Regions from separate parts of the Streptomyces sp. NBC_00690 genome, predicted to be linked through region 2. Evidence: riboswitches for the same ligand, from Rfam matches in the RefSeq annotation. Region 2 holds a riboswitch; each other region holds the start of a gene.
The links. A riboswitch is a leader RNA that binds a small molecule or an ion and turns the genes downstream of it on or off. The one in region 2 is predicted to bind cyclic di-AMP.
Positions count from the first base shown of each region.

Region 1: it holds a riboswitch for cyclic di-AMP, as region 2 does, so the genes downstream of both, OID54_RS15840 (transglycosylase family protein) here and OID54_RS28340 (M23 family metallopeptidase) in region 2, are expected to answer to the same signal.
Region 3: it holds a riboswitch for cyclic di-AMP, as region 2 does, so the genes downstream of both, OID54_RS06380 (C40 family peptidase) here and OID54_RS28340 (M23 family metallopeptidase) in region 2, are expected to answer to the same signal.

Region 1 is NZ_CP109009.1:3,615,336-3,621,854, forward strand. Features, by position in the region: gene eno (phosphopyruvate hydratase) at 1-56, opposite strand, end outside; gene OID54_RS15840 (transglycosylase family protein) at 742-1,440, opposite strand; cyclic di-AMP (ydaO/yuaA leader) riboswitch at 1,445-1,618, opposite strand; gene OID54_RS15845 (transglycosylase family protein) at 1,884-2,858, opposite strand; gene OID54_RS15850 (cytochrome P450 family protein) at 2,971-4,233, opposite strand; gene OID54_RS15855 (nucleoside triphosphate pyrophosphohydrolase) at 4,638-5,606, opposite strand; gene OID54_RS15860 (SurA N-terminal domain-containing protein) at 5,743-6,387, opposite strand.
Region 2 is NZ_CP109009.1:6,459,655-6,466,173, reverse strand. Features, by position in the region: gene OID54_RS28350 (bifunctional acetate--CoA ligase family protein/GNAT family N-acetyltransferase) at 1-505, opposite strand, end outside; gene OID54_RS28345 (HPr family phosphocarrier protein) at 873-1,154, shown strand; gene OID54_RS28340 (M23 family metallopeptidase) at 1,449-2,339, opposite strand; cyclic di-AMP (ydaO/yuaA leader) riboswitch at 2,352-2,514, opposite strand; gene OID54_RS28335 (M16 family metallopeptidase) at 2,763-4,130, opposite strand; gene OID54_RS28330 (M16 family metallopeptidase) at 4,157-5,509, opposite strand; gene OID54_RS28325 (DNA gyrase/topoisomerase IV subunit A) at 5,686-6,519, shown strand, end outside.
Region 3 is NZ_CP109009.1:1,448,641-1,455,159, reverse strand. Features, by position in the region: gene bioB (biotin synthase BioB) at 1-1,117, opposite strand, end outside; gene OID54_RS06400 (8-amino-7-oxononanoate synthase) at 1,286-2,452, shown strand; gene OID54_RS06395 (DUF397 domain-containing protein) at 2,445-2,651, opposite strand; gene OID54_RS06390 (helix-turn-helix domain-containing protein) at 2,661-3,518, opposite strand; gene OID54_RS06385 (ATP-binding protein) at 3,769-4,200, shown strand; gene OID54_RS06380 (C40 family peptidase) at 4,374-4,850, opposite strand; cyclic di-AMP (ydaO/yuaA leader) riboswitch at 4,854-5,009, opposite strand; gene OID54_RS06375 (hypothetical protein) at 5,378-5,683, opposite strand; gene OID54_RS06370 (ATP-dependent Clp protease proteolytic subunit) at 5,689-6,336, opposite strand.

The DNA of each region.
Region 1 (6,519 bases), 2.8 Mb from region 2:
CCTCGGGAGTCCAGGATTTCCCGGGCTACGACGACGTCGATGGACGGCACGAGCATCTCCTTCTGGGATGTGACGCGTGGGGTGCAGGGTCTCTTTGGCCTTGCGGCATGAGCCTAACCGCCGTGCGGGTGCCGTTCGTCGGATGCCCGCCCCCTGGGACGAAAAAGGGGCCTGATAGGCAGGGCTACCGTCGGGTAGCGCGGCGGGCTGCGGACGGGCGGACCGGGTGGAGCACGACCACCGTCCACACGGTCGTGCGCAGGGCTCGGGGGAACTGCTCGGCCTGTATGAACTGCTCGGCCTGGAATCCCGTATGAGCGGCCCGCCCGCCCCGGCATGGGTGGGGACGGCATGGCTGGAGATATGGAGAACCCCGGGCCGGCGCACTTGGGGGGGAAGTGCACCGACCCGGGGTGGTTCGGGCCCCGGGGGAAGGGCCGAAGGGCGGCTCGACCGAGGGCGCAGGGTGTGGGGGCGATCGGCCAGGAGAAGGCGGCCGGCCGGTCCTACGACACCCGGCGAACTGCCGGGGTGGGCGGCGGGTCCGGTGCCGATCCCGGGGGGAGATGGATCGGCGCGGAACCCGGGCCCTCGTGCTCGGGGGCTCCACCGAAGTGGTCCGAGCACAAGGTGCGGGTGGCCCGAGGGGGCTTCGGTCGGTCCGAGCGACCTCGTGGGGGCTCGGTCGACGATCGGCCCGACCGGGAAGTCAGCTCAGGGCGCACCCGTTCCCGTTGGGGCTCAGCCCAGGTGGAGCTGCTGGCCCACGTAGATGACGTCGGCGTCGCTGATGACGTCCTTGTTGAGCTCGTAGAGCTTCTCCCAGCCGCCTTCGACCTGCTCGGCGTCCGCGATCTTGCTCAGGGTGTCGCCGGCCTTGACCTGGTACTCGCCGTCACCCTTCTGGAAGCCCTTGGCCTTGGCGGGGGCCTCGGCGCGCTCGGAGCGGGTGGTGGGGACCTCGCCGCGCTGCGGCTGGGCCTGCTCCTGCTTCGGCTCGGCCTTGGGCGCCTGCTTCTTGGGCTCGGCCTTGGGCTGCGGGGCCTCGGCCGCGCCGCCACCGTACGCAGCGTTGGACAGGCCGACGCCACAGGACGGCCATGCGCCCTTGCCCTGGCCGTCGAGGACCTTCTCGGCGATCTCGATCTGCTGGGACTTGGACGCCTGGTCGGCGGTGGAGGCGTACTTCGTGCCGCCGAACGCCGCCCAGGTGGAGGCGGAGAACTGGAGGCCGCCGTAGTAGCCGTTGCCGGTGTTGATGGACCAGTTGCCGCCGGACTCGCACTGGGCGACCTTGTCCCACTCGGAAGCGGTGGCGGCGCTGGCGGACGTGGCGCCCATCAGCGGGGCGGCCACGGCGACACCGGTGACACCGGCGAGCGCCATGAGTCGGCTGGCCTTGCTGGGGCGGCGGTGCTTCGCCTTGCTCGAAAACAGCATGGAGTCTTCTCCTCACCGACGCCTACGAGGTGAGCTGTCGGGTTCGGGCCTAGTGAGTTGCCCGGCCGTGCGTCCTTGCGCACGGCTTCACCCCTAGCCGGTTCCCACCGTCGTCTCCAACGGCCTTCACCGGCACTTACCTTGGGTCCCCCGCTCCTGCCTTCGGCGCTCTACGCGACGAGTTCTCCCCCCGACCGACGGCAGGATTCGGCGTGACGGTCGACGGTGCCCGCGGTGGCGAGCGGTTCAGACCGTAGGCATGACTCTCCCCGATGTTCAAAGTCGAACATCGGGGAGAAATCGCCCATCTCGCCAAGGATGCGGTTTACATTTCCGCAGGTCAGGCGCGGAACTCAGGATTCCGGCAGGCCGGGTGAGCGAACTACGGCAAAGAGACGCTTGTCTCACTTCGTCAAAATGGGACAAACGATAGCTAACAGCCGCTACTTTGCGGCGAGGTCGAGGCTCTGACCAGGGTGGATGAGATCGGGTTCGTCGCCGACCGTCTCCTTGTTGGCCTCGTAGAGCGCGGGCCAGCCACCGGGCAACTCGTTCTTCTCGGCGATGACCCAGAGGTTGTCGCCGGCCTGCACGGTGTACGAGCCGGGAGAGGCACTGGCCGTGCCGGGCTGCTCGGGGGTCGTGGCGCCCACGTCCGTGGTGCCGAGGTCCGAGCGGGCGTCCTCGCCCCGGGAGGGATGGGCGCTGCCGGTCTCCCGCGGCGTCCCGGCGTCGCCGACCGGCTCGGTCGGCGACGCCGAGCCCGTCGATTCGGCGGTGGCGGAAGCGGCGGGCTTGGACTCCGTCGACGCCTCGCCACGGTGCTTGCCCGTGGCGTCGGCCGGCTGCTTCGGGCTGGACTGCGGCGACGCCTTCCCGGAACTGCTCGGGGTGCCCTTCGCCGGGGCCGGGGTCTTCGCCGGAGCCTTGGCGGGAGTGGTGCCGGTCGAAGCGGACGGCTTCGGGATCTCCGTGGGCTCCGCCGAGGGCTTCGGCTCCCCTGCGGGCTTCGCCGGAGCGGTGGCCGCCTCGGTGGGGTCGAGGGCCACCTCGACCCCGGCGAGGGTCGCGCACGCCCTCCAGGGCCGAATGCCCTCGGAGTCGACGACCTTCTCCGCGATGGCCTTCTGCTGCGCGGGGGTGGCGAGGTCCGCACGGGAGGCGTACTGCGTCCCGCCGAACGCCTTCCAGGTCTCCTGTGACATCTGGAGACCGCCATAGAAGCCGTTGCCGGTGTCCGCGCTCCACAGGCCCCCGGTCTCACACTCCGCGACCTTGTCCCACGCGGTGGCTTCGACTGCCGACGCCGAAGTTGCGCCGAGGAGCGGGATCGCGATGGCGGATCCCGTCACCCCGGCGGCGACGACGAGTGCAGGAGCCTGACGGGGTCGGCGATGTCGACCATTCCCGGAGAGCATGCGGTTGCCTTTCGCGAGACTGCTGAGGACGCGCAGAACGTAGCCGCACTCGAACGTCTGTCACAAGTCGATGCAGCTGAGATTACGTCAATGTCACGTTTTTGACGGCCCGTCAGATGTTTCGGGATGTGAACTGAACGGGAAGGGTTCGCAGCCCACGCATGATGAGACCCCCACGCCAGCGCAAATCTGACGAATCCACGGCGAGTTGCAGATCGGGCAGCCTGCGCAGCAGTGTGGCGATCGCGGTTTGGGCCTCAAGTCGAGCGAGCGGCGCACCGAGGCAGTAGTGGATGCCGTGGCCGTATCCGAGGTGCTGATTGTCACGTCGAGAAAGATCGAGGACGTTCGGCTCCGCGAACCGCTCCGGGTCCCGATCAGCCGCTGCAAGCACCACCAACACGGGGTCGCCCGCGCCAATCCGCTTGCCACCGAGCTCAAGTGACTCGGTGGCGAATCGCCAGGTGGCGAGCTCCACGGGTCCGTCGTATCGGAGGAGCTCCTCAACTCCGGTTTCCAACAGTCCGGTTTCGCCCGCGGCAAGGGAGGTCTGGAGGCGCTCGCGTTGCTCGGGGTGGCGCAGTAGGGCGTAGACGCCGTTGCCGATGAGGTTGACCGTCGTCTCGAACCCGGCGAACAGCAGAATGAAGGCCATCGCGGCGGCTTCGTTCTCGGAGAGGTGCTCGCCGTGGTCACTGGCCCGGATGAGGCCCGAGATCAGATCGTCGCCCGGATCTTCGCGCTTGCGATGGATCAGCTCGGCCAGATAGGTCCGCATCTTCTTGACCGATCGGGCGACCCCGCCGCGCGGCCCGCCGCCGTGCCGGATCATCATGCCGGCCCAGTCGCGGAAGTCGTCCTGGTCCTCGGCAGGGACCCCGAGCAGATCGCAGATCGCATAGATCGGCAGCGGGAAGGCGAAGTCGTGAATGAGGTCTGCCTCCCCTTTCTCCGCGAAGGAGTCGATCAGGCGGTCCGTCAGCTCCTGGACGCGGGGGGCGAAGGCCGCGACCCGGCGTGGAGTGAACGCCTTGGCCACCAGCCGGCGCAGTCGGGTGTGGTCCGGCGGGTCGATGTTGAGCAGATGGGTCATCAGCTCGGCCTTGCGCTCGCCGGGGATGCCCGTCTTCCCCTTTGCATGTGCGGGCTCGTCGTGGTGGGCGGGGTTCTTGGAGAGTCGGGTGTCCGCCAGTGCCTGCCTGGCATCGCCGTAGCGGGTCACCAACCATGCCTCCACCCCGCTGGGCAGCCGGGTCCGATGAACGGGCGCGTGTTCGCGCAGCCAGGCGTAGGCGGGGTAGGGGTCGGTGGCGAACTCCCAGGTGAACAGCTCGGGCGCGGTGGGAGTGTCCGGGGTGGTGTCGATGTCATCGATGGCGTCGGTGTCGTCGTCGTTGCCATGGTGGGGCGAGCCCGAAACCGGACAACCCGGACGTGAGGTCAAAGCCCTCGCCGCCTGGTCGGGAAAAGTGTCCGGATCTGAGCCATCGCGGGCGGTGCCCGAGGGGCGATCGGAGCGATCGGAGGCATCGGAAGAGCGGGCGGCGGGATGGGGCGGCGGGCCGGGCGCGGGGGTGTCACTCACCCCTCGACGTTATCCGCCCCACCCGACCGAACTGAGCACGGACCGCACTGGTACGGCCGACACCCCCGCACCCGCGCCACTGCTCGGTACGGCCGTCCCCCGCGCTGTCGCTCTGTACTACTTGCTGCTCGGCACTTCCGCCGCTGCTGCTGTCCTGCGCCCGCGCCACTGCTCTGTCTTTGCTGTGCGGTCCGCTATGCGGTCTGCTCCGCCTCACGGATCGCGTCCCGATAGACACGGGCAGCCGCGCGCAGGGCGGACTCGGGGTCGACACCCGCAGCCTCCGCCTCGACGGTCAGGGCGAGCAGGTCATATCCGATGCCCTCGCCCTGGGGCACGGACACCTGGAGCCCCGCCGTCCGCACCCGGGACGCGAGCTTCGCGGCGAGCGCCAACCCCGGCTGTCCGATGGGCACACCTTCGGTGATCGACTTGCGCTGCTTCTCCGTCGCCTTCGTCCGCAGCCAGTGCGCCTTGACGTCCTCCGGAGTCTCGGCACTTGCGTCGCCGAAGACATGAGGGTGGCGGTGGATCAGCTTGTCCACGATGGTCGCGGCGACGTCGTCGATGGAGAAGGGCTCTTCGCCGTCCTCCTGGGCGATGCGGGCGTGGAAGACGACCTGGAGGAGAACGTCCCCCAGTTCCTCGCGCAGTTCGTCGCGGTCGCCGTCCTCGATGGCCTCGACGAGTTCGTACGCCTCCTCGATGCCGTACTTAGCGAGCCCCTGGTGAGTCTGGGTAGAGGACCAGGGGCACTCGGCGCGAATGCGGTCCATCACCTGCACCAGGTCGAGCAGCCGGGCACCGGGGAGGTCGTAGGAGCCGGGCAGCAGCTCCAGATCGGGCATCGACTCCCGGCCCGACCCTGCGATCCGTGCGAGTCCGTCGGTCAGGGCGGACTCGCCCTCACCGGATGCCAGCACCACGACGGATGCGCCACCCGCGCAGGCGTCGACCATTTCCCGTGCGGTGGGCGCGGCGATCTCCACCTCGACGCCTGCCTCGCGCAGATAGGGCAGCTGCGGATGCGCGCCGTCCGCACACAGCACACGGTCCGCGGTCCGCAGGGTGTGCCAGGCGGGCCAGGACAGCAGGCCGGGCGCCACACGGTGGCTGGCGGTCAGCAGGACGACGCGGCCGGTGGCGGAGGGTTCAGTGGTCACCCCTCGAACCTACCTCGATCGGTGGCACTCCCACCGACCAGGCCGATCCAACGGTACGCACACCGGCCGACGGGCATCCGGCGTGCTCGCTCCGCCGACCCATCGGGCCGGAGCCCGATGAGATCCGGCAGAACGGCTAGGCGGTCTCGGCGGGCTGCTGCTCCTTGGTGACCTGGGTGATCCAGGGAGCCTTGTAGTCACCGAGTTCGAGCTTCTGGCTGTCCCAGACGCCGAACCGGGGGTTGACGTTGATGTCCAGCTTCTTGGCAGCGACGGTGAACGACTTGTTGACCTTCTGCTGGCCCTCGGGGGTGTTGGCCGCGCCGATCGCGGTGGCCAGCTTGCCGACGAGGATGTCGCGGCGCACCACGTCGTTCAACTGATCGGGGGCGACTCCCCGCTGCTGGAGGTACATCGCGGCGAGTTGCTCCTCGCCACCGGCCTGCTGGACGAAGGCGGCGCGGCCGTCCTGGATCTCCTTGCGGCTGATGCTCACCCCGGCGTCGTGGGCCGCGCGCTCCACGACCTCGGCGACGATGAGCTCGTACAGCTTCGCGCGTCCGAGCTGACCGGTGCCCTTGATCAACTGTTCGGACTCGGGGGCACGCTCCTGCGCGGACCGTACGTCCTTCACGCTCGCCTGGACGGTGGAGACCTCGATCCGGTCCCCACCGACAACGGCGGCAGCGCCAGGACGGGCCTCATTACTACAGGCCGCAAGCAGTGGCGCAGCGACGAGCAGTGCGGAGACGATGATCGCGGTGCGACGGCGGCGGTGCAAAGGAGCCTCCCGGCGTGATTGTGCGGCAATGCACAAAGTCCTAGCGGTGATGATGTTAGGCAGTTCGGGGCGGTCGGGGCCACCTCTTCGCGGGCACTGATTCGGTCAACGATGGAGGGTGGGCTCCCGTTT
Region 2 (6,519 bases):
TCTGGGTGTAGCCCGCATCCCGGAACACCTTGATCATCTTGGCGTTGGCGGGAAGCACCTCCGCCGCGAAACGGCGTACCCCCCGCTCCCGGGCCACCGCCGCGATGTGCTCCAGCAGGGCGGAGGCCACACCTCGACCCTGGTGGGCGTCCTGGACCAGGAACGCGACCTCCGCCTCATCCGCGGGAGCGCTGGCGGGCCGGCCCCGGGAGTCGATGCGGTCGTAGCGGACGGTGGCGATGAACTCGCCGCCGACGGTGACGGCGAGCCCCACCCGGTCCACGTAGTCGTGGTGGGTGAACCGGTGGACGTCCTTGGCGGAGAGCCGGGGGTAGGGCGCGAAGAAACGGTAGTACTTGGACTCGTCCGAGACCTGTTCGTAGAAGCTGACCAAACGGTCCGCGTCCTCGGTGGTGATGGGTCTGATGCGCGCTGTGGCGCCATCACGCAGCACCACATCCGCTTCCCAGTGATCGGGGTACGCGTGCTCGGGCGTGGTCTGCATGCCGAAAGCCTAAAGCGCGCCGACCGATCGTGAGGGCTACCCGGCACAGTCCGCGGGGGCGGACCGTCGGGGGTGCGCGACCGGGAGGCATCCGGCCCGGGGCGGGCGATGCCCCACCTGCGAAGAGCCGAAGGGCGGTGGCGGCGCGCACGTCGGGGCCCGGTCGTGGATTCGCCCAGCGAGGGGAGGCTCCCCGCAGTTGTGGAAGATCAACATTCAGGAGGCGCTGAGCAGTGCGAATGAACGGGATTTATCCCGCCCTGTGCCGCTGACCTGGGGGCACGCGCCACAGGTCGGGATGCCGGCTCCCGGAGGGACCAGCGTGAGAGACTGGTCTAGACAACCGTTGAATTCGAAGGGCAACACCATGGCTGAGCGCCGCGTCAACGTCGGCTGGGCCGAGGGCCTTCACGCCCGTCCCGCCTCCATCTTCGTCCGTGCCGCCACGGCCTCCGGCGTCCCCGTGACGATCGCCAAGGTCGATGACACCCCGGTCAATGCCGCCTCCATGCTCGCCGTCCTCGGGCTGGGCGCGCAGGGCGGCGAGGAGATCGTCCTCGCTTCCGACGCACCCGGCGCTGACGAAGCGCTCGACCGACTGGCGAAGCTGGTGGCCGAGGGCCTGGACGAGCTTCCCGAGACGGTCTGACCCGGCACTCGTCCGAACCCCCGGCGCTCGCGGGTCAGGCACCCCACCGGACCGACGCACTCCGCGGACGACCCTCCGCGGTACCGACCCCTTGGCGACACCGGCCCTCAGGGTCGGACGCAACAAAGCCGCGGCATCCCCGGATCGGGGAGGCCGCGGCTTTCTGTGCTTGTGGATGCCTTGAGACATCAGATCCAGCCGAGGGCTCAGGGCCCCGTGGGATTCCGTCGGTAGGCGCTGGCGCCTACCTCGCCCGCACTGACGACCGCTCGCCGGCCGCCAGCGCGGCCCGGTTCAGATCTTCACACCGTGGGCGCGCAGATACGCGAGCGGATTGACGTCCGACCCGTAGTCCGCGCTCGTCCGGGCCTCGAAGTGCAGATGCGCCCCCGTGGAATTGCCGGTGGAGCCGGCGCGGCCGAGTTGGTCACCCGGCATCACGCTCCGACCGACGGAGACACTCAGCGACGACAAGTGCCCGTACTGCGTGTACGAACCGTCGTTCATCTTGAGGACGACGTTGTAGCCGTACGCCCCGCCCCAGCCCGCTTCGACGACCGTGCCCGCGCCCACCGCCACCACCGGGGTCCCCGTGGAGGCGTGGAAGTCGATGCCGGAGTGGCTGCCGGATGACCACTGCGAGCCACCCGCACGGTAGTCCGTGGTGACGTGGGATCCGGCGATCGGCAGCCGGTAGGCGTTCAAGCGCTGGCGCTCGGCCTCACGGGCCGCACGCTCCTTGGCCTCGCGTATCTCGTTGGCGCGGGCCTCGGCCTTGCGCCGGGCCTCCGCAGCCGCCTCCATCCGGGCCAGTGCCTCGCGCTTTTGGATGACGGCCTGGTCGGCGACCTCGTCCGACAAGGACTGCGCGGACAGCATCTGGGCCGTCAGGGTGTGCTGGGTACGCGCCGTCTGAACGATGGTCGAGCCGGTCACGGCCGCATCCATCGTCACCGGGGTGGCACCCGCGGTGGTGCCTTCAGCGCTCTCGGTGCTATCGGGGCTATCGGGGGTGGCGACCGAGCCGGCATCGGCGGCAAAGCTGTCATCGGTGGCCAGGGCCGGACCTGCCAGGGTCCCGACGACTCCGGTGGTGGCGAGGGCCGCGGCGGAGGCGAATCCCGCACTCGTACGCGTCTTGCGGCCCGGGGCACGGTGTCTCCCGGTGGAACGGGCGAGCGCCATGTAGAGGCTGGTCCTTTCCTTCCTTCTCGCCTACCGGGTTAGCTGACGGGTTCGGAGCAGGAAGGTCTCCTACGAGTCCCTCCGCACGGTGGCGAAGGCACCCGATTCACCCCAAGGGACCTGGGTCCCCGGCTCCCCAGACTCGCGTCTGACGGGGACTCGGCGATGACTGTCCGTGCCGCGGATGCGGCGTACTGCCCGCGAACAGCCGCACTGACGCTAAGCGGACGGACCGCCAGGCGCCAAACAGACCGGCATTTTTGTTGCCCACGCCACAGTCGAGACGGTGGCCTTCCCCGTAAAACGGACAGGTTTCCTTCCTGTTCGGGTCGCTCGCACTCCCGGGACACGGCGGGGCCCCGGCGCCAGCTGGCTACCGGGGCCCTGCAGCAGACGGCAGGCCGTCCGACCGGAAGCGGTCAATCAGCCCGCCACCACGGTCACTTCTCCGATGCCGAGAGCCCGCACCGGCTCCTCGATCTGCGCGGCATCGCCCACCAGGACCGTGACCAGCCGGTCCTGGGGGAAGGCGTTGACCACGGCGGCGGTCGCCTCCACGGTGCCCGTCTGGGCGAGCCGCAGATACAACTGGGCCTGGTAGTCATCCGCGAGGTGCTGCTCCACCTGGTCGGCGAGCGTGCTCGCCACGGAAGCCGCGGTCTCGTACTTCAGCGGAGCCACCCCGACCAGGTTCTGGACGGCGACATCGCGCTCGGCGTCCGTCAGGCCCTCGGCAGCGAGGGTGCGCAGCACCTTCCACAGATCGTCGAGCGCCGGCCCGGTGTTGGGCGTGTCCACCGAGCCGCTGATGCCCAGCAGGGACGCACCCGTCCCGTCGGCGGTCGACCGCAGGACCTGCCCGAAGGCCCTGACGCCGTACGTGTAGCCCTTCTCCTCCCGCAGCACCCGGTCCAGGCGCGAGGTGAGGGTGCCGCCCAGGCAGTACGTACCGAGGACCTGCGCCGGCCACACCCGGTCGTGCCGGTCCGCGCCGACCCGGCCGATCAGCAGTTGCGTCTGCACGGCACCGGGCCGGTCCACGATGACGACCCGGCCGCGGTCATCGCCGGTGATCGCGGGGACGGGACGGGGCGCGCCGCTGTCGCCCGACCAGTCGCCGAGGGTTTCGGCGAGCACGGCGTCGACATCGACGTCGGTGAGGTCACCGACGACCACCGCGGTGGCGGTGGCGGGTCGCACGTGCGCATCGAAGAAGGCGCGCACGGCCGCGGAGTCGATCCGGGAGACCGTCTCCTCGGTGCCGAGCCGAGGACGCGAGATGCGCAGCGTGGCCGGGAAGAGCTGCTTGTACAGCTCCTTGGCCGCCCGTCGGCCCGGGTTGGCCGACTCGTGCGGGATCTCGTCCAGGCGGTTGCGTACCAGCCGCTCGATCTCGCTGTCGGCGAACGCAGGCGCGCGCAGGGCCTCCGCGAGCAGCCCCAGCGCCTTCAGCAACCGGGACACGGGCACTTCCAGGGAAACCCGGACCCCGGCGTGGTCCGCGTGGGCGTCCAGCGTGGCGCCGCAGCGCTCCAACTCGGCCGCGAACTCCTCGGCCGAACGCTTGTCGGTGCCCTCCGACAGGGCGCGCGCCATGATGGTGGCCACGCCGTCCAGGCCCTCGGGCTCGGCGTCCAGCGGTGCGACGAGGGAGATCTCCACGGCCACGACCTGCTGGCCGGGGCGGTGGCAGCGAAGCACGGTCAGACCGTTGGGCAGGGTCCCCCGGTCGGGAGCGGGGAAGGCCCAGGGCCTGGCCTCGCCCGGCTGGGGCTGCGGGTGGAACTCCATGGTGGTCAGCGCCTGCGCTGCATCGGTCACTGGTCCGCCCCCTCTTCTGCGTCGTTCTGCTCGTCCGCGGCGTCCTGCTCCGCGGACACCGGTTCGTACACCAGCACCGCCCTGTTGTCCGGGCGCAGTCGGGCCTTGGCGATCGCCTGCACCTCGTCAGCGGTGACGCTCAGGACGCGGTCCACGGCCGTCAGCGCCAGCTGGGGGTCGCCGAAGAGCACCGCGTACCGGCACAGTTCATCGGCACGGCCGGCGACGGTGGAGAGGCGGTCCAGCCATTCGCGCTCCAGCTGGGCCTGAGCACGCTCCATCTCCTCGGGGGTGGGGCCCTCCTCGCCGAAGCGGGCGAGCTCCTCATCGACGGCGGACTCGATCTGCGGGACCTCCACTCCACCGGAGGTCTTGACGTCCAGCCAGCCCAGGGACGGGGCTCCGGCCAGGCGCAGCAGTCCGAAGCCTGCGGCCACCGCCGTCTGGTCACGGCGCACCAGACGGTTGTGGAGCCTGGAGGACTCTCCGCCGCCGAGGATGGTGAGCGCGATGTCCACGGCGTCGCACTCGCGGGTGCCGTCGTGGGGCAGCCGGTAGGCGGCCATCAGCGCGCGGGCGGGCACTTCCTCCTCGATGACCTCGCGCAGCTGCCTGCCGATGTTCTCCGGCAGGGAACCGTCGCGCGGGGGCTGCTTGCCGTCGTGGGAGGTGATGGAACCGAAGTACTTCTCGATCCAGGCGAGGGTCTGCTCGGGGTCGATGTCCCCGACGACCGACAGGACCGCGTTGTTCGGCGCGTAGTACGTGCGGAAGAAGGCGCGGGCGTCCTCCAGGGTCGCCGCGTCCAGATCGGCCATGGAGCCGATGGGGGTGTGGTGGTACGGGTGGCCCTCCGGGTACGCGAGGGCGGTCAGCCGTTCGAAGGCGGTGCCGTAGGGGACGTTGTCGTAGCGCTGGCGGCGCTCGTTCTTCACGACGTCCCGCTGGTTCTCCATCGATTCGTCGTCGAGCGCGGCCAGCAGCGAGCCCATGCGGTCGGCCTCCAGCCAGAGCGCGAGCTCAAGCTGATGGGTGGGCATGGTCTCGAAGTAGTTGGTGCGCTCGAAGCTCGTGGTGCCGTTCAGCGAACCGCCGGCACCCTGCACCAGTTCGAAGTGACCGTTGCCGTGGACCTGCTTCGACCCCTGGAACATCAGGTGCTCGAAGAGGTGGGCGAGGCCCGTGCGGCCCTTGACCTCGTGGCGCGAGCCGACGTCGTACCAGAGGCAGACCGCGGCGACCGGGGTCAGGTGGTCCTCGGAGAGCACCACCCGCAGGCCGTTGGCCAATCGGTGCTCCGTCGCTGTCAGGCCGCCGGAACCGGCCTGCGCTGTGGCCGTATGACCCATGGGCATGTACGTCCCTTCGATCGCGATGCTGTTGGTTGTCTTCGCAGCACTGCCACTGTATGCAAGCAGGCTGACACCTGGCGAAGTTCCCGGGTCGCGGTCGGCGTTGTCAGTGGGACGGTCCACAATGGTCGGCATCAGTTCCCGATCCGGTACGTGAAGGAGCAGCAGCCGCGATGGCCCGCCGCAGCACGAAAACCCCGCCGCCCGACGATTTCGAGGAGAAGATCCTCGACATCGACGTCGTCGACGAGATGCAGGGCTCCTTCCTTGAGTACGCCTATTCGGTGATCTACTCCCGTGCCCTGCCCGACGCCCGTGACGGCATGAAGCCGGTCCAGCGTCGGATCGTCTACCAGATGAACGAGATGGGGCTGCGCCCCGAGCGCGGCTATGTGAAGTGCGCCCGGGTCGTGGGCGAGGTGATGGGCAAGCTGCATCCGCACGGGGACGCGTCGATCTATGACGCCCTGGTGCGGATGGCACAGCCGTTCTCGATGCGGGTCCCCCTGGTCGACGGCCACGGGAACTTCGGCTCGCTGGGCAATGACGACCCGCCCGCCGCCATGCGGTACACCGAATGCCGAATGGCCGACGCCACCTCGTTGATGACGGAGTCCATCGACGAGGACACCGTCGACTTCTCCCCGAACTACGACGGGCAGGAGCGCGAACCCGTCGCGCTCCCCGCCGCGTACCCCAACCTCCTGGTCAACGGCGCGTCCGGGATCGCGGTGGGCATGGCGACGAACATGCCGCCGCACAATCTGGGCGAGGTGATCGCCGCCGCCCGTCATCTCATCCGCTATCCGGGCGCCGACCTGGCCACGTTGATGCGCTTCGTCCCCGGCCCCGACCTGCCCACGGGCGGCCGAGTCGTGGGGCTGTCCGGCATCAAGGACGCGTACGCGACCGGTCGGGGCACCTTCAAGATCCGCGCCACGGCCACCGTCGAGGACGTCACTCCGCGCCGCAAGGGCCTGGTGATCACGGAGCTGCCCTTCACTGTC
Region 3 (6,519 bases), 5.0 Mb from region 2:
CCGACGGCGCCGCGCTGCCGCAGACCGCTGCCGTCTCATCCGGGGCCGTCGTACCGCCGTCGAGGGAATCTTCCGAGGTTGCGGCACTGCCGCAGACCGAACCGCAGCCGCCCGCCCGGTGCTCGGGCAGTGTGGTCGTCCCCGCGCCCTCCACCTCGAAGCCGGCGTCCGCGATCATGTCCAGATCGGCCTGGCCCGCCTGGCCCTCGCTCGTCAGGTAGTCGCCGAGGAAGATGGAGTTCACCAGGTGCAGGGCGAGCGGCTGGAGGGACCTCAGATGGACCTCGCGCCCACCGGCCAACCGCACTTCCACGTCCGGGCAGACGAAGCGGACCATGGCGAGGATGCGGAGGCAGCGCTGCGGGGTGAGGTTCCACTCCTTCGCCAGGGGAGTGCCCTCGAAGGGGATGAGGAAGTTGACCGGCACCGAGTCGGGGTCGAGCTCGCGCAGTGCGAAGACCACGTCGACCAGGTCCTGATCGCTTTCGCCCATGCCGGCGATCAGACCGGAGCACGCCGACAGACCCGCGGCCTGAGCCTGTTGGACGGTGTCCACCCGGTCCTCATAGGTATGGGTGGTGGTGATCTGTCCGTACGTGCCTTCGGACGTGTTGAGGTTGTGGTTGTACGCATCGGCGCCGGCGTCCCGCAACCGCTCCGCCTGGCCCTGCGACAGCAGCCCGAGACAGGCGCAGACCTCGACGCCCTCGTTCTGCTCCTTGATCGCTTCGATCGTCCGGGAGACCCGGTCGACGTCCCGGTCCGTCGGACCGCGCCCGCTCGCGACCAGACAGACCCGCTTGGCTCCCCCGGCGACCCCGGCCGCCGCCGCCCCCGCGGCCTCGTCCGGCTTCAGCCAGGTGTACTTGAGGATCTCCGCCTTGGACCCGAGCCGCTGTGAACAGTACGAGCAGTCCTCCGGGCAGAGCCCCGACTTGAGGTTGACGAGGTAGTTCAGCTTCACCCGGCGGCCGAACCACTGGCGGCGCACATGGCCGGCTGCGGCCACCACGTCGAGCAGCTCGTCGTCCGTGGACGACAGTACGGCGAGGGCCTCTTCACGGGTCGGCAGCTCGCGCCGCAGCCCCTTCTCCACCAGCGTCTTCAGCAGGTCCATGGCGCAGATCCTGACGCACGGGGCAGCCAAGGCGAAAGGCCGAACCCCACAACAGACCCTTGCCGAGGTGTGTGCATGACCACACTCGTTCCAGGTGGGGGCCCGGTTAGGGTCTGTGCGCTGCCTACAAAAGGGCCCGCGCACGGCCTAGCGAAGGACCCGACCGTCATGATCACTCAGGACCCGTTTGGCTGGATCGACGAGGAGTCCCTCGACCGGGAGCGCATGGGGCTGACCCGTACGCTCCGTCCCCGGGCCCTCGACACCGACCTGCTGGACCTCGCGGGCAACGACTACCTGGGCTTGACCCGCCACCCGGAGGTCACCGGGGCCGCTGCCTCGGCAGCGCGCCGCTGGGGCGCGGGCGCCACCGGATCGCGGCTGGTCACCGGCAGCACCGAACTCCACGCCGAACTCGAAGGCGCACTCGCCTCCTTCTGCGGGTTCGAGGCGGCCCTCGTCCTGTCCTCCGGCTACGCCGCCAATCTCGCCGCGCTCACGGCACTGACCGCGAGTGGTTCCCTGCTCGTCTCGGACGCGGGCAACCACGCCTCCATAGTGGACGGGTGTCGACTCTCACGCGCACGGACGGCGATCGTGCCGCACGCGGATCCTCGGGCCGTGCGTATGGCGCTGGAGGCGTACGGCGACGGGCGGGCGCTGGTGGTCACCGATGCGGTGTTCTCCGTGGACGGCGACGCCGCCCCACTCGTCGATCTCGCGGAGATCTGTCGTTCGCGGGGGGCCGCCCTCCTCGTCGACGACGCCCACGGCTTCGGAGTCCTCGGCGCCGGCGGTCGGGGTGCGCTGAACGCCGCGGGGATCGCGGGTGAACGAGGGGTGGTCGCCACGCTCACCCTCTCCAAGGCCCTCGGGAGCCAGGGCGGTGCGGTCCTCGGGCCGGCCGATGTCATCGCCCATCTGATCAACACCGCGCGGACCTTCATCTTCGACACCGGGCTCGCGCCCGCCGCGGCCGGGGCCGCGCTGGCGTCCGTCCGGTTGCTGGAGCGGACGCCGGAGCTGGCCGGTCGGGTGCGTACGGTCGCCGAGACCCTGCACCGTCTGTTGACGGCACGGGGTCTGACGGCCGTACGCCCCGACGCCGCAGTGGTCTCGATCAAGGCACCGTCGCCACGGTCGGCGGTGGAGTGGGCGGCCGAGTGCCGAAGGGCGGGTCTCGCGGTGGGCTGTTTCCGTCCGCCGTCGGTCCCGGACGGTGTCTCGCGGATCAGACTGACGGCTCGCGCCGATCTGACCGATGAGCAGATCGCCTGGGCGGTGGACACGATCGCGCGGACCGCTCCGCTTCGCGCCCGGGACGCCGTCAGTTGATGCTGTCCGCCTCCACGGCGATCAGGAACCGGTACCACGCCTGCGGGGAGAAGTGCAGAGCTTCACGGGCCACGTCTTTGGAGTCCCGTACGGAAAGGGTGCGGTCGGGCAGTCGGGCGGCCTCGACACAGTTGTTCGCCGCCGTGCTGTGACTGCTGCGCCGCCAGGCTAAGCCGGGGTGGTCGATGTGATTGGACATGGAGCCTCCCTATGCGCCGACGCGGATGCCGGCGATGAGATCCAAGGATTCGACCGGTGACAGGGCGAGCGTCTGCATCGTTGCGAACGCGGTCCCGTACACCGCCAGATCCTCTGCCCGTTCGATATGAAGGCTACTCGCGAGGTGGTCGAGAACGACCACATCTAGATCAGAAGTGGTCGAAAAAGAGAAGATAACGAAAGAACCGGCCAGGCCCACATACTCCCCGGCCGAAAACGGCATGACCTGGAGCCGGACATGGGGGAGCACGGCCCAGTCCGCCAGTACCCGCAACTGTTCCTTCATTACCCGGGTGCCGCCGATCTCGCGCCGCAGCGCGGCCTCGTCGAGGATCACGCTCAGCTCAAGCGGATCGTCCCGCCGCAGGACCGCCTGACGCGTCATCCGCACCTCGACCAACTGATCGACGGTGTTCTCGGGCAGCTCTTCCAGGGTCGCCCGGGTGATCGCCCGGGCGTACTCGGCGGTCTGGAGCAGTCCGGGCACCACGGAGGTCTCCATCGAACGCACCCGGTTCGCCTGGGACTCCAGACTGATGAAGTCGCGGTACTCGGGCGGAAGCACGCCGCGGTAGGCGTGCCACCAGCCGCCGCCACCCCCGTCGGCGGCCCCCGCCAGGGTCTCCAGGAGGGTGCGCAACTGGGGGTCGGTCACGGTGTAGAGGTCGAGCAGCAGTCTGACGTCGTCCGGTTTGACGCCGCTGGCCCCCGTCTCGATCCGGCTCACCTTCGACTGGTGCCAGTCGGCGAGCTCTCCAGCGCGACGACTGGTGAGTCCGGACGCCAAGCGCAGCTTGCGGAGTTCCTCGCCCAATTGGCGGCGGCGCACCACGGGTCCTTGACGCATGGACGCTCCTTCCGGTTGATCTGTACGGGCCGTGTGGTCCGCCCGAGATCAAAGTCCCTGCGGGTCGCAAAATACGTTCTCGCGTCGCAGAGTTCACCGTATTGAGCGACAGATATATGCATATCTTGGGGGATCGGCCCCCCTCGCGGCACGATGAGTGGCACTCTGACGGCAGCGCAGTCCGTGGCCGCTCAAGCATCCCTCCGCTTCGAGTCGGAGCCCGGCCGCGGTGGGAAAGGGAAGCATCGCCATGGCAGATCACCAGGAAGCATCCGTCACTCTGCCGAGCGATCCCGCCTCGGTGTCGGTGGCGCGAAAGTTCGCCATCGACATCGTGACCGAGTGGGGCCTGCCGGCGCGGAGCGGCGAAGTGGACACGGTCCGGCTGATCGTCTCGGAGCTGACCACCAACGCCGTACAGCACACCTTCGGCCAGTCGCCCACCTTCACGCTGGAACTGAGGTTGGCGCGGGAGGAGGAGCTGATGGTGGGGGTGACGGACAGTCATCCGCGCTGGCCGCAACGGCTTCCCGCCGCCGTACGGCAAGACAACGGCCGAGGCATGGTGATCGTGCGCACCCTCATCGCGGAGTTCGGCGGAAAGCTGCACGTCACTCCGACGGACGAGGGGGGCAAGACCGTATGGGTCGCCCTTCCTTGGACCGCATCGGTGCCCGGTTGACGCCGGCCGCCGCAAGGAGGTCGGCTCGGTTGCGGCGTGGTGGTGTCGACCGGGCTCGGTGTCCGGTGCCGACGTCCGCTTCCAGCCGTTGACCTGACAGAGCTCCGCGCCGACCGCCGGGGGCCACACCCGGGGCCGGCGCGGATCGAGTACCAGGACTCAGCGCGGGATCGTCACCCCACGCGGCCGTACTTGACGCTCTTGGACCAGATCTTGTCCAACTTCACCCAGGACCCCGTCTTGGGGGAGTGCCAGATCTTTCCCTTACCTGCGTAGATGCCCACGTGGTAGACGTTCCGGCCGGAGTAGAAGAACACCAGGTCGCCGGCCTGACGCGCGGACGCAGAGATGCGGCGCGTCTTGTTGTACTGCTGCTGTGCGGTACGGGGGAGCTTCTTGCCGGCCTTCTTGTACGAGTAGAGCGTCAGCCCCGAGCAGTCGAAACGGGACGGTCCTACTGCGCCGTACTTGTAAGGGGCGCCCTTCTTGGATGCCGCCACCTTCAGTGCCGCGCCCGCGTGGCTCGACGCGGCGTGTGCCTCGGGTGTGCCGCCCGGTACGAGCAGCGACCCTCCGAGAGCGGCGAGGGTGAGAGCGGATACCGCTCCCGCCCGACCCAGCAGGAACGGGACGTTGTTCTGCGCACTCATGCGCGACCCTTCGTCAGCCGCCTGTGAAGGATGACCTGTCGGGTTCGGGCGGACGAAGGTGCCCGGTCGCTTTCGCGGCTTCACCCCAAGGAACGTCCGGAATTTCCGGGCGCCCCGTACTGCTTGGGTCCTCCACTCCTGCCGAAGCACTCCTGTCGACCAGTCGCCCCGGCGGCGGCAGGACTCGGCGTCCGCCCGGGCTGCCCCGCCGAGGTGACGGGGGCTTGTCGTCCCAGGGATCTTGACCCACGGCCTGTCAAATTGCCGAGCGGAAACGGCGATATGTGAGTTTTCACACCATTGGTCTGATCGGGTGGACATGCTCGTCGCGCGATCGGCCCTCGACAGGTGAGGATGCCCGCACCAGCACCGGAATAAGGCATTCCGTTCGACGCGTCATCCTTGTGCGCAACTCGACCGTAGCTGCTGGCTCTCCTGCGCGTACTTCAAATGGGGTAGCCCAACCACTACTCCTTTGGCGGTTGACGGTCTGGACGGAGGTCGTTCCGGCCCGCCGTCAGGGGTCGTTAGAGAGTTACGGAAGGGGGCAAAGTAACCCGAAGTGATCTGCGTTCGCCGTCGAGGATGCGCAGCGCGCGGGCGAGCGTCTGCACATGGACGTCGCTCTCGCCCCGTTGGTGCATCACGGTCAGCGCGTCCTTGAGAGCAACGGCCCGGGAGACCAGTGCCTGCGCGGCACGCAGCGCTCCATAGGTATGGGTGGAACGAGCGGGGTTGATGCGTCCGACCTGATCCACGACCGCGAGATAGGCGTCGATGAACTCGCCCTCGGCGCGGGTGAGAGCGGGCAAGGGAGGCAGTTCCGGAACCATCGCGGTCAACGGCTTCCGGGCCCGGACGGGGTGGCTCCGCGATTCATGATGACGTGGTCGACGAATCCGTACTCCTGGGCGGCTGTCGCGGTGAAGAAGGCGTCCCGTTCCAGATCCTCTGCGACCCGTGCCGGCTCCCGGCCGGTGTGGCGCGCCATCAGTGCGGTGAACTGCTCCCGCTGTCGCAGGAGTTCCTTCGCCTGGATGTCGAGATCGGAGAGCTGGCCGTGCTGCTCTCCCTCCGATGCGGGTTGCTTCAGGACGAGCCGGGCCCCGGGCAGGGCCATGCGCCTGCCCGGCGTGCCGGAGGCGAGCAAGAGGGCTGCCGTGGAGACGGCCTGACCGAGACAGACGGTCTCCACCTCGCAGATCACGCTCTGGATCGTGTCGTAGATCGCGGTCATCGCGCTGTACGAGCCGCCCGGGGAGTTGATGTACAGCGAGATGCACCGGTCGGGATCGGCGTGCTCCAAGTGGAGGAACTGCACGATGACGTCATTGGCCGCCGTGTCGTCGACATGGGTCCCGAGGAAGACGATGCGCTCCTCCAGCAGCTTCGCGTACGGGTCCAGGGTGCGGGTGCCCGTACTGGAGCGCTCGGTGAACTCCGGCAGTACATAACGGGCATTGGGGCTGGTGTGGTGGCTCTCCATGAGGTGCCTCTCCGAGGTCTCGATTCCAAGAAATGTACAGGACGTACATTATCGAGGGAGGGCTTGGCGGAGAGATGAGTTTCAGTCAGCTATGAAACATCGCGATTTCTTCACCTATGGGGCACGATTTCATCGCATACCCTTTGAAGTCGCAGATCCTTGAAGTCGCAGATCCTTGAGGGA